4 regions of the Staphylococcus chromogenes genome follow, and region 2 is predicted to be linked to each of the others. Evidence: riboswitches for the same ligand, from Rfam matches in the RefSeq annotation. Region 2 holds a riboswitch; each other region holds the start of a gene.

Region 1 (3,397 bases), 920 kb from region 2:
CGTTTGTGTCTCAACTTTTCAATATCGATACTGCGTCGTGTTCGATGAGAAAAATCTTGTGTTAATTCATTTGTACGTGCCTGAAAATCTTTAAAGTGATATTGCGATTGGCCTGTAAAACTATATTTTTTACTTCGAGAATACGGGTTTTCTTCCCCAGTAATTTCTTCCTCAGTCATCGGTAAAGCTCGGCGTAAAAATAGGAAATTCCAAATGGCCATTTGACCTAACAACCATAAAATAACAAAGAATGTATTGATACTTAATACATCAATTGGGGCCACTTGTCGCTCTTCAATGCGTCCGTAAAGCGCGAGTTGTCCCAAAATATAACACACGCCATAGCTCACAATAATCCATAAATAGTGTTTTTTGCGATTAAAAGGATTGAGTTCATCTTTATAGGCAATATATCCTATATGTATTAAAAAAGGAATGACAAACACAAATGCCGCAAAACCGTAAACTTGTGACATAAAAATAAGGGTTAAAACAAAATAAATAATCCCAATAAGTAAAAATAAAATTGAAATATCATAGTCGAAACGTGTTGTATTCGTTAAAGTTCTCCCTATAAAAATCATAAAAATACCGAAAAGTAAAATGATTATGCCACTTACTAAAGGGATTTCACCAATATAATTACTCATCACGCGAATAATTTCATTGAAAAATGCCATAATAAAGTCCCACAAATTATCGATGTTAATTGCAGGCTTTTTATGTTCATTAAATTGGTGAATCAATGGGATATTAAGAAAGATAATAATACTTAGTAAAATAGAAACTGCACCGATGATATAACTATAAATCACCTCGGTGTATTTATTAAACAAAGACATCCGCTTCACCTCACAATTATTATATACGAAGACGCAGTTCATGTCTTTATAAAAAAGAAATCTCATTCTTTAGATGGAGAAACATTTATTGCGCGAGATTTTAGCAAAATCACGTATTTTTTATAAATCAATTATGAACATACCACTTTCAATGTATTTAAATATATTATCTTTTTGTAGCAATTTAAAACATACTTTTTTAGTACGAATTTTACATTCCTGTATTATACCAAAAGTTACATATGTTTGTACCCTTTCTTCTCATGTTTATTATTTTTAAATACGGGAATGTTTTTAGAAGAATACATTAAAGGAGCGATGTATCATGTCTAAAGAAGATATTAAAAAAGCAGCAGAAAATGCTAAAGACAAAGAACAAGAATTAAAAGATAAAAAAGACGACACAAAAGATGGCGTTGAAAAAACGAAAGACGATATTCAAAGTACTTTTGACTAATTATTAAAGTATCTCAATATTAAGAGACGAGCGAATAAGCCCGTCTCTTTTTTGATTTGCATTATAGTGATTATATATTGTTTGAATCACATGTTAAAAATTTAAAACTGGACTTTTTTTCAATGAATATTACCCGTTTCATAACATTGACATTCGCACAAGTCAGGTGTATATTAACGTTATTAATTAAATAGAAACGCACTAGGGGTGTGAAAACTGAGATGAGGTATTCACCTCAAACCCTTTGAACCTGAACTAGATGATACTAGCGTAGGAAAGTGTGATGACAACTCAAATTCAACAGATGACGTATGTCTTCTTCCGTTCTCAATAATGATTTGTAGTTTCAAATACACTTTCACACAGTACCTAGTTCAGGTGCTGTGTTTTTTATTGAGGAGGATATTTATGCGTAAGAAGCAAGGGTTAACTTTATCTGATATTTTGGTTACTGTACTTATTGCGGTCATTTTTGCAGTCATTTATAACATTTGGTGGATTGCATATTATACGGTTCAACCTATCGGATTGCATATTGATCAACTGATGTACGGCATGTGGTTTGCTGCAGCCGTTGTCGCTTATTTAATCATTCCGAAAATGGGGATTGCTTTAATTGCTGAGTTTGCAGCGGGTGCTGGAGAAACCATTGTCATGGGTCGATTTGATATTCCTACTATTATATATGCCATTCTTCAAGGTTTAGCTTGTGAAATTGTGTTTGCGATTTTCAAATACAAATCTCGTACATTTATGGTAAGTCTACTTGCAGGTATGGCAGCTGCGCTCATTAGCTTTCCAGTAGATTGGTATTATGGTTATTTGAATGAAGTAGCGACATGGAATTTAATTTTACTCATTGTTTTCCGTTTAATTAGTGGTGCGATACTTGCAGGTGTGTTCCCTTATTTTCTTGTAAAAGCACTAGACAAAACCGGAGTTACGAAATTATTTCGTCCTGCATCAAAAGAGGATTATGACACGTTATAAGGAGTATGCCAGGTGTTAAAAGCAACAAATTTACGATTAAAATACCCGAGTGCGCCACATAAAATTTTTGATGGACTCGATATCGAAATTAAAGATAAAGAAAAAGTACTTTTACTAGGCCCTTCTGGTTCTGGTAAAAGTACACTATTAAATGTTTTAAGTGGAATTGTTCCCCACTTAATTGATTTACCTATGAAATACGATTCATTAACCATTTCACAAAATGCGGGCGTTATTTTCCAAGATCCTGATGCACAGTTTTGTATGCCACAAGTAAATGAAGAATTAGCATTTATTCTTGAAAACTTACAAATACCACGAAAAGAAATGGATGCGAAAATCCAAGCAGCACTAGAAGCAGTTGGTCTTGATATTAATCCAAAGCAAGCTATTCATCAACTCAGTGGAGGCATGAAACAAAAACTCGCGATTGCTGGAACATTGCTTCAACAAACTGACACGCTCTTTTTAGATGAACCTACAGCAATGCTCGATACTGAAGCAACAGAAAATCTTTGGCAACTCTTACGTACACTTTGGAAAGATCAAACCGTATTGATTGTCGAACATAAAGTAGAACACATTTGGGATTACGTCGATCGTGTCATTTTAATGAATCAACATGGGCAAATCATTCAAGAAGGCGCGCCAAATGATATTTTAGAGCACTACGAAGACATCTTAAGTGAATATGGTGTGTGGCATCCAAAAGCTTGGAATCATGCGCCCAAACCACTATTAACAGATACAACTTCCCCCGCTTTCGAATTACATTTCCATGAAGGCGTCATTCAACGAGGGAAAAGGACATTGTACACAGTAGAAAATTTTAAAATTCAAGCTGGGGATTGGGCGATTATTACTGGAAAAAATGGAACAGGAAAAACGACTTTTTTTGAGAGTTTAATGCAACTCATTCCTTATAAAGGAACGGTCACCTTTAATCATACACCCGTGCGTAAACTTAAATTTGCCGCCTCTCATCTGTTTCTTGTTTATCAAAATCCAGAACTTCAATTCCTTCAAAACTCTGTGTATGACGAAATATTAATTAATTTTACACACTTTGATCAAGTCAACGCCCAAAAGGAAGTAGAAGATATTTTAG
Region 2 (3,397 bases):
AGTAGTAAGACAGATTGTCAAAAGACGAGCCTGTCTTACTGCTCAATACATAGTTTTTTAAGAGGGATATAAAAAAATCAATTGTAAAAAGAGCGTTTTTTCATCCATTTTCCAAAAAACTTACATTTTAAATCACCTTTAAATGACGTTTGTAATATTTTTGTAACAAAAATGCCCGTTTATTTAATGTTGTTGTTACGGGACTGAAAAAGACTGGTGCTATATTATTTGTGAATATAAAAGATATCGATTCCGAATACTGGAGGATTATTAAATGAAAAAATTACTTTTAGCATCAACTACAGTTGGTTTATTAGCGGCTAGTCAATTTGCAACAAATGCAGAAGCAGCACCTCAAACTCAATCACAACTTCAAGAAGGTGTACACATCATTCAATGGGGTGACACTTTAAATAAAATTTCTGAAAAATACGATGTAACAGTTGACCAATTAAAAAAATGGAATAACTTAGAATCAGATGTTATTTATGCTGGAGATAAGTTATACGTGACTAAAGCAGCAGCGGCAGCTCATGGTTATGCAGCTTCTTCTGATTTTATCGTTCCAACTTCTAATAACAATCAAGCTTATACATCTTATAATCATTTTGCATATTCAGTTGAACCTACATCTTACAATCAATCATATACAACAGTAACACCGGCGGCATCTACTTCAAATAATACTTATACAACTTATGAAGCGCCAGTAACGCAAAGTGTTTCAAATGCAAATACTACTGTAACAACAAAGACTACATCTAACTATCAAGCACCACCAACAACAAAAGCAACATCAAATTATCAAGCTCCAACAACTGCAGGTAGTGGATCAGTCTATGAACAATTTATTAATGCAGGCGGATCTGCTGCAATGTGGAATGCAATCGTACTTCCTGAATCTGGCGGAAATCCAAATATTGTAAGCCCTAACGGCTACAGAGGTTTAGGTCAAACAAAAGAAGCATGGGGTACAGGTAGCGTTGCCACTCAAACTCAAGGTATGCTTAACTATGCTAACACGCGATATGGTTCAGTAGAACGTGCGATTCAATTCCGTCAAGCTAACGGTTGGTGGTAAGAGAGATTTTATTATCACTCCAGGCATTGATGTTCACTCAGAAATTAAAGCAATTTCTGAGTGAACGTCAATGCTTTTTTTATTGCTATTCAAGTTAAGATTTGTTAATTTAAAATTAATCACATAAAAGACTACTAGGGGAGCCTTTTGGCTGAGATGAATCGAATTCAGACCCTTTGAACCTGATTGAGTTAATACTCGCGTAGGAAAGTAGCGTAGACATTGAAACCTTTTATCATGACTGGGCTACTTTATTGTAGTCTTTTTTCATTTTGAAAGGAGTTTTTTTATGTTATTTTCTGAAAGTGTAAAACAAGAAGCCTCTCCAATAATTGAAGCGATTTATCACGATGATTTTATTCAAGGAATGATAAGAGGGGATATTTCAAAAGCGGCGATTCAACATTATTTACGTGCAGATGCACGGTATTTATTTGAGTTTGCTAAAATCTATTCGCTTTTAATACCTAAAGTTACTTCAAAAAAAGAAATCCAATTTTTAACTGAACAAATCGAGTTCTCTGCTTCAGGTGAAGTAGAGGCACACCATATTCTCGCAGATTACGTAAAAGTCCCTTATAATGAAATTATTAAAGAAGGTGAGTGGTATCCTTCTGCAGATCATTATATAAAACATATGTATTTCAATGCTTATCATTATGACAATGTCGCTTATACGATTGCTGCGATGGCGCCTTGTCCATACGTGTATCAACAAGTAGCGTTGAAAGCTTTACGTGAAGAAGATTTTGCAAACGACCATCCTTTAAAACCATGGTTTGAATTTTATGCAAAAGGAATGGATGAATTGATGCAACATATTGACCAGTGGCTCAATAAATGTGCGGACAATGCGACTGAAGAGGAAAAAAACCGATTAAAACGTAATTTTTTAGAAAGTACAGTTCATGAAAAACAATTTTTTAATATGTCTTATCATCAAGAAACTTGGGAATTTGGAGGAAGATAACATGAAATCCCTAAATATTGCTTTAACGATTGCAGGTACAGACCCTTCTGGAGGGGCAGGCGTGATGGCTGATTTAAAATCGTTTCATGCCTGTGGCGTCTATGGTATGACTACGATTACGAGTATCGTGGCTCAAAATTCACTGGGCGTACAACATATTCATCATTTAGAACCTTCTTGGTTAGAAGAACAACTTGAAAGTGTCTATTCCGATGAACTACCTCAGGCACTAAAAACGGGAATGATTCCGACACCAGAGATGATGGACATTGTTGCACGATATGTAAAAAAACAAACGATTCCCTATGTGATTGATCCTGTAATGGTGGCTAAAAGTGGAGACTCATTAATGGAAGAGAGTGTACGACAATCATTGAAGGATGTTCTATTGCCACTAGCCGATATTGCCACACCCAATATTCCAGAGGCTGAAGAAATTACAAAGATGACGATTCAAACAGAAGCCGACATCAAGAAAGCGGGACACTTTTTCTTAAATGAAATTGGAACGAAAGGTGTTATCCTTAAAGGAGGACATCTTGAAGGCGAGGCATGCGATTATTTATTTACTAAAGAAGACATGCATACCTTCTCAAGTCCACGTTTTAATACGTTACACACCCATGGGACAGGATGTACTTTTTCAGCAGTCATCACAGCGGAACTTGCGAAAGGTAAATCTGTTTTTGACGCAGTGGCGAAAGCAAAAAAATTTATTTCACTAGCGATAAAAGAAACTCCTGAAATAGGACAAGGCCGAGGCCCGGTCAATCATTTCGCCTATCAACAAGAGAAAGGTTGGGATTAAAATGGGTCAATTAACGCAAGTGCGTCATACACAACCCCTCGTTGTATGTTATACCAATGACGTTGTAAAAAACTTTACAGCGAACGGTTTACTCAGTTTAGGTGCAAGTCCTGCAATGAGTGAAGCCCCAGAAGAAGCTAAAGACTTTTTTAAAGCCACCCAAGCGTTATTAATTAATATTGGAACTTTAACGAGACAAACGGGTGCCGACATGCTTGAAATAGCGAAACAAGCGAACGACCAAGGGGTGCCAATTGTATTTGACCCTGTAGCTGTAGGGGCGTCACAGTTCAGAAAAGATTTCTGTCGTCAGTTTTTATCACAAGTGAAAGTAGATGTGATAAAAGGAAACGGGTCTGAAATTTTAGCATTAATTGATGAAACAGCGACAATGAAAGGAACAGATAGTTCAACAGACATTGACATTGTATCAATAGCGAAACAAGCTTATGATCATTTTCAAACCGCGATTGTGCTCACAGGTGAACAAGATGTGATTGTTCAAGAGGGAAAGGTTGTCGTACTAGACAATGGTTCA
Region 3 (3,397 bases), 790 kb from region 2:
GCACACTATGAAGCAACAACAAATACAGGTTTTATCGTTTATTTAATTGCTGAGCCTGGCGATCACTGTGAAACGTATTTAGCTGAAACATTAAACGAGGTAGAAAAAGGCGTGAACCGTTTATCACATCAACTCCATGGTCGTGATGTGAATTTCTTTATGTTTGAATCTACTCTCGAAAGTGAAGATGTCGATGAACAAACTGCTAAGGATATTGCTTTTCGTCGCCGTTTCTTAACAGAACATGGATTTGAAAAACAAACACAAATCGACTACGTACAACCTTCCCTCGACCGTAATGGGAAACCTGTACCGCTAGACCTTTACAATAAGGCAAATATTCCTTTGACAAAGGATATTTACGGCACAAGCGTTAAGTCTTGCTATATTTTAAAATATGTCTTTGCCAATCGTATTCCACGTCGAGTGATTTATCCGTTATTGATTAAAATGAATTTAAGTAAAGATATGAATGCATAAGTCCTTGAAATCCCTTCTTAAAGCCGTTACAATAATGTAGAGGTAAGGCTGACGGGTCACTGAACTCAGACTACCGTGGGTCTAAATAGACTGACAGAAAGGATTCATTCATATGCTAACAAAAGAGTTTGCACTTAAATCAGAGCTTAGCGAAAAACAAGTGCGTAAAATTGTACAGCACCTAGAAGAACGTGGCTACCAGTTGAAAAAAACCGAATATAGAGGCCGTGAAGCGACCGACTTTCAAGAAGAGGATATCGAATTATTCCAAGAAATTGCTGAACGTGTCGGCCGTACGAACAGTTATGAACTCGCATTCGAAGAGCTCGAAAAAGAAAAAGACTTTTTACAAGTCATCGTAAAAGAAAATCCTGATAACTTACCATCAGATCAACAATTTCCACAAGTGATGCAAGAGTTAAAAGCTGAAATCAACAAAATGCGCGAAGAACGTCAATTATTAGGACAAATGATTTCACAAGTTCATCAACAACAAGAAGAATTAAAAACATTACATAATCAACTCAATAATCAACTCGAAACAAATACAAAATCATTAAACGCAATGACAGAACATCAAAAACTTCAAGCTGAACAGTTAACAAAAACACAAGAAAGCATTGAAACACAAACAAAAGAACAAAAAGAATTGGCGACTACAATTAAAAACAGTCACCAACAAAAAGGATTTTGGGCACGCCTATTCGGAGGCTAAGCCTTTATCATAAAATTAAATACGATGTGCTAGGGGTGCTCTAATTGAGCTGAGAAAGATGTCATCTTAACTCTTTGAACCTGAAGTGGTTAGTACCAACGAAGGGAAGCTATTTTAACTTATGAATTGAATGTATACACTTTACTGAACTTATAGAAAATAGGCCTACATTCTTTCTCACCATGAATCTAGGGCGCGACCTCTTGCACATTGTGTAGGAGGTTTTTTTATGGAACAAATTGTGATTATTGGTGGAGGTGTAATAGGACTCTCTATTGCACGTCATCTTGCCGACGCTCACTGCGAGGTTTCTATTATTGATCGTTCGACACCGAGAATGAATGCATCTTATGCAGCAGGAGGAATGTTAGGGGCACAAAATGAATTTTTCGAAGAGAGTCCACTTTATCGTTTGGCGATGAAAAGTCGTGCATTAATGCCAAATACTGCCTATCGTTTACATCAAGAGACAGGCATTGATATCGAATTTCAATCCTATGGGCTCATTAAACTTGCGACAGAGACGCGTCATGTTAACGCTCTACGCGCTCAGTATACATTTTTAAAACAAGATGATCACCGTCTCCATTGGTACAACAACCATGCACTTCAACAACATTTTCCTCAACTTAATCCTGAGACGACGGCGGCATTCAAAATACATGATGATGGCCAAGTGAATGCGCATTTATACACAAAAGCGCTCACACAAGCAGTAGCCTTACAAAAAAATACAACTCTTCATTTAAATACAGAAGTCTTAGACATCACTCAACACGTGGAAGGGGGTTATACATTAAACACTTCTGCATGTCACATTCATGCGAACATCTTAGTGGTTGCGGCCGGCGCATGGAGTGGTCAATTACTCCAATCTTTAAATGTGGACCTTCCTACTCGTCCAGTAAAAGGCGACGTCAAACTTATACAAGCCTCCCGCCCGATTCTGAATACAACCTTATTTAATATGAATGGGTGTTATATCGTTCCTAAAAAAACGAATCGCTATTTAATAGGTGCAACTTCAGAAGTAGACAATTGGTCCACTCAAAACCATCCCGATAATTTAAAATGGTTAGATGCTAAAAGCCAAGCCATGCTCCCCCAATTGAGACATGAACAGACCCTCAAAACGTGGACTGGTATTCGTCCAATTACAGAAGACGGCTGGCCCGTGATGGGCAAAGCTTCAGACACGCTATTTGTTTCAACCGGCCACTATCGCAATGGTATTCTTCTATCTCCGATTGTAGGGAAACTCATAGCGCAAGCGATTCAAGGAGATTCAGAAGCCTTACGTGAGCTCCAACCCTTTTCACCACAAATTCGACAAAAATAAAAAGAGCTTGCTTTTAAGTGTCTTACCGATTATCCTTATTATATAAATCGGAATTAGAAGGAAGCGTACACATTATGTCAACATTATTCATTATTATTAACTTAGTCGTTTTCGTCTTAGCACTCATCGGGCTTTGGTGGATGGCTAAAAAACATATTAAATTCCCTAAACGTGTCTTTCTCGCACTCGGTTTAGGGATTGTTTTAGGTTTAATCTTACATCTCACATACGGTTCAAGTAGTAAAATCACGACGCAAACAACTGAATGGATCAGTATTGTCGGAGAAGGTTATATTTCTTTATTAAAAATGATTGTAATCCCGTTAGTTTTTGTATCAATTGTCGTTGCATTTACAAAAATTGACATCGGCGAAAAGTTCGCAAAAATGGGCGGACTCATTTTTATGTTTTTAATTGGAACTGTGGCCATTGCTGCAGTCGTAGGCATTGTTTATGCGATGCTTTTTGGCTTAGACGCCTCTTCTATCGACCTTGGCCAAGCTGAAAATGCACGTAGTTCTGAAATTACGAGCCAGGCGAAAGAAATGACAGCTACAACTTTACCAACACAAATTTTAGAATTATTACCTGCAAATCCATTTTTAGATTTCACAGGCGCACGTGCAACATCGACTATCGCGGTTGTTATTTTTGCTGCATTTATCGGTTTTGCCTTTTTACGTGTTTTACGTAAAGAACCTGAAAAAGGTCATATTCTTAAACGGGGTATCGATGCCATTTACGCACTTGTCATGGCGATTGTAACTTTTGTTTTGCGCTTAACACCTTATGGTATTTTAGCGATTATGATTACAACGATTGCAACAAGTGATTTTGCGGCCATTTGGACATTAGGTAAATTC
Region 4 (3,397 bases), 1.0 Mb from region 2:
GCATCTATAGGAAACACACTCACTTGGCTACCGATGACTGCACTATAAATATATGGAATATTAAGGTATTGCGTCGCTTCATTCACTAAAAATCGTGTCTCATAATCGTCCAAACCATCTAACACCATATCAGGTTGGGTCTCTTTCATAAGACATAGGATATTTTCAGAAGTCACTTCAACATTTAATGGGATGATATTCACTTCATGATTCATTGCATGTAAACGCATTTTTAACGCGCTTACTTTGGGACGCATCTCTTTAGCATCTTCCTCGATGTAACCACTTTGCCGATGTAAGTTCGAAAAAGTCACTATATCTTTATCAATGAGTGTGAGTTTGCCCACGCCACATCTTGCAAGTTGTTCTGCAATCCCACTCCCTAAAGCCCCTACTCCCACTATAAGGACATGTAGCTGCTGGAGTTTGTTTTGCGTTTTCAAACCAAAAGCCGGGTACTTTATTTGTCTATCATAGCGATTCATTAAAGAAACCCTAACCCTGTGGATGGACTTGATTGGACAGCATTATAACGAATAGGAATACGCCCTGCTTCGTAACTAAGTCTGCCCGCTTCAATGCCTTTTTTCATCGCTTCCGCCATTTTGACAGGGTCTTTAGCACGAGAAACCGCTGAATTTAATAAAATGGCATCTGCACCTAGCTCCATGGCTTCAGCGCAATCTTTCGCAGAACCTATGCCAGCATCAACAATGACAGGCACCTGACTTTTTTCTATTATATAACGCAAATTGAGTGGGTTGCTAAGGCCGCGACCCGTCCCAATTGGAGAGGCCAGTGGCATAATCGCATGAACCCCCAATTGTTCTAAACGTTTAGCTAACACGACATCATCAGAAATATATGGGCAAACGATATAGCCCTTTTTCAACAAAATATCGCATGCTTTATACGTCTCAATCGGATCTGGTAATAACGTATCGTCATCGCCAATCACTTCAACTTTAATCATATCGCATATGCCAGCCTCATTCGCAATCTCTGCAATGCGCACAGCTTCCTCTGCCGATTTAGCGCCCGCGGTATTCGGAAAAGTGATAAATTGCTCTAAATCCACCTCAGCTAAAGGGTTCGGTAATGCTTCATCATATAAACTCATACGTCTTACGGCGAAAGTTAAGACTTCCGTTTCTGAAATATGAATGGCTTTTTTTTGAACTTCAGCATTTTCAAACTTTCCTGTTCCTAAAAATAATCTTGAGTTAAAAGTATAATCCGCTATTTTAAACAACTTAACCGCCTCCTACAAATTCTAAAATTTCAATCCGATCATTGTCTGAAAGAGATTGTTTATCCCATAAAGAACGTTTCACTACATGACCGTTTAATTCTACGACCATGCGTTTACTTTCTATACCGAATTGTTGAATGAGATCGAACACCGTTGCTCCTTCATTTAACAGTTGGGATTGCCCATTAATTTCTACATTCACTGCCTTCACCCCCTTTTTCATACCATTGCTGAACAATATACTTAAATTCATCTAAGTTTTGATGAAACGCACTACCAATCATCGCAATCCCCGAAAATTTACTAGGTATCTCTGCAACTGTTGTGTCATTAATACCGCCAATTGCGACGAGAGGAAAATGACAATTTAAAGCTTGTCTGACTTCACTCACCGTCCTTGGGGGCTGATTGTGTTTAGAGGATGTATTGAACAAATGGCCATAAAGTCCAAACTTTGCACCTTGTACTTTAGCAAATTCAATAGCGCTTTCCGAGTGAACGGACATGCTTACTTCCCACTCTTCTACACGAAATGCAGTTGGCCATTCATATTCACGAAAATGTATACGTCTAATGCCCAATTGTTCAGCACATTGCACGTTAGAATGGATGATGATTTTTGACTTTGGAAATCCTTTATTTATTAATGTTGTAACCCAAATCTTTAAATCATCAGCTTCAGTAGGTGTCCGTAAGATGACTCCGTCGATATAGGGTTCAATTAGAATTAAACGTTGTTGATGATGACGATGTAATAATTCATATGGTGTGACTGCAATAATCAAATTTTATTCCTCCAATAAAAAAAGCTACTTTTCTAGACATAGAAAAATAGCTTTAATGCATGAATACGTGCCACTTTCCTACGCCAGCATTATCTGGATCAGGTCCGGGAATTTTAAAATCACTATTTTAATCTCAGCCATTATTCATGGCACTTCCAGTGGAAACATCAATTATTTAATTTTATCGGCGAACGTAACGTGCAAGATTGAGCACGTAACGGATGATTCTAAATAAGTTTAAGAATAAATTGAAACCCATTTCCCTTGGAGAATAGGCCCCTCTTTTCATTCTATTAAAATCATACAACGTATAAAGTAAAAAAAGCAACAAGCCAACCACAGAAATAAGTGTATGATATATCGGATTATGGATAAACCAACCGACTAAACTCGCGACAATTAATGCGACAAGCGTGACAAACAAATATTTTCCTAAACTAGAGGCATCTTTTATCATAAAGAAACCAATCATTCCAAAAATAATAAATCCGACAATGGCTAAAAGAACATTTTTAAAGAAAACACTCGGTCCTAAATCTTGTAAAGCTACTGTAAAAGCCGCATAAGATAACAGTCCAGAAACGATTGTGTAGATATGTGACATGATGGGCCCACTAAATCGTGCCCTTTGTACAATCATCGTTAAGAGGATTAAAACAAGTAAAACAATAGACAAGGGTTTACGCCATTCAAGCGGCAAAAATTGTCCAAAATACGTGGCAATACCAAATATCACCCAATAATATGTGAAAAATAGCCAAACTTTTCCGTATTGAAATGGATGCTTCGACACCGATGGTCTTGTTTGAGCTGACAATACAATCCCCCCTTTTTGTTTCAAATTTACTATTTTATGCTAAAACAGTCTCACTATTATTACAACCATTTTAATATTTTGTCTATCTTAAAATAGGGTATAGGTCTAAAGTCCTATTGTGTCACCAGTTGCAAATGCTCATTAAACTGAATTTTGTTTTTTACAATATTACACATTTGTAACAAGTCACATATCACCCCTCATTTTTGATACCATGTAAGAGAATCTTAAATACGTATCAAATTTATGAGAAACAAATTATGAAATAAGGGGGCAATACCTTGAAAAAATTTGCTTTTGCACTTACATTCACTTCTGGAGCAGCGGCATTACTCGTTCATCAGGATGCGGAGGCATCAACACAACATACGGTACAATCTGGTGAATCTATTTGGTCTATCGCACAACAATATGGTGTTTCAGTAGATCAACTTACTCAAGACAATAACTTATCAAACCACATTATCTTTCCAGGTCAAGTATTGACGATTGGGTCAAGCAATGAGAATAATAGTCAAAATACAACAGCGCCTCAATTATCAC

What was found. A riboswitch is a leader RNA that binds a small molecule or an ion and turns the genes downstream of it on or off. The one in region 2 is predicted to bind thiamine pyrophosphate.
Region 1: another riboswitch for thiamine pyrophosphate. It lies ahead of PYW36_RS08110 (ECF transporter S component); the one in region 2 lies ahead of tenA (thiaminase II).
Region 3: another riboswitch for thiamine pyrophosphate. It lies ahead of thiO (glycine oxidase ThiO); the one in region 2 lies ahead of tenA (thiaminase II).
Region 4: another riboswitch for thiamine pyrophosphate. It lies ahead of PYW36_RS09600 (thiamine phosphate synthase); the one in region 2 lies ahead of tenA (thiaminase II).

Annotation. Positions count from the first base shown of each region.
Region 1 is NZ_CP118953.1:1,654,445-1,657,841, forward strand. It holds gene auxA (lipoteichoic acid stability factor AuxA) at 1-842, opposite strand, end outside; gene graF (glycopeptide resistance-associated protein GraF) at 1,168-1,299, shown strand; TPP riboswitch at 1,493-1,593, shown strand; gene PYW36_RS08110 (ECF transporter S component) at 1,708-2,289, shown strand; gene PYW36_RS08115 (ABC transporter ATP-binding protein) at 2,302-3,397, shown strand, end outside.
Region 2 is NZ_CP118953.1:735,550-738,946, forward strand. It holds gene PYW36_RS11300 (LysM peptidoglycan-binding domain-containing protein) at 275-1,081, shown strand; TPP riboswitch at 1,208-1,307, shown strand; gene tenA (thiaminase II) at 1,371-2,051, shown strand; gene thiD (bifunctional hydroxymethylpyrimidine kinase/phosphomethylpyrimidine kinase) at 2,053-2,859, shown strand; gene thiM (hydroxyethylthiazole kinase) at 2,861-3,397, shown strand, end outside.
Region 3 is NZ_CP118953.1:2,227,487-2,230,883, forward strand. It holds gene PYW36_RS10895 (hypothetical protein) at 1-480, shown strand, start outside; gene PYW36_RS10900 (hypothetical protein) at 593-1,195, shown strand; TPP riboswitch at 1,217-1,319, shown strand; gene thiO (glycine oxidase ThiO) at 1,425-2,534, shown strand; gene PYW36_RS10910 (L-cystine transporter) at 2,609-3,397, shown strand, end outside.
Region 4 is NZ_CP118953.1:1,966,773-1,970,169, forward strand. It holds gene PYW36_RS09585 (ThiF family adenylyltransferase) at 1-485, opposite strand, end outside; gene PYW36_RS09590 (thiazole synthase) at 485-1,252, opposite strand; gene thiS (sulfur carrier protein ThiS) at 1,254-1,454, opposite strand; gene PYW36_RS09600 (thiamine phosphate synthase) at 1,438-2,037, opposite strand; TPP riboswitch at 2,096-2,204, opposite strand; gene PYW36_RS09605 (Bax inhibitor-1/YccA family protein) at 2,219-2,854, opposite strand; gene PYW36_RS09610 (CHAP domain-containing protein) at 3,136-3,397, shown strand, end outside.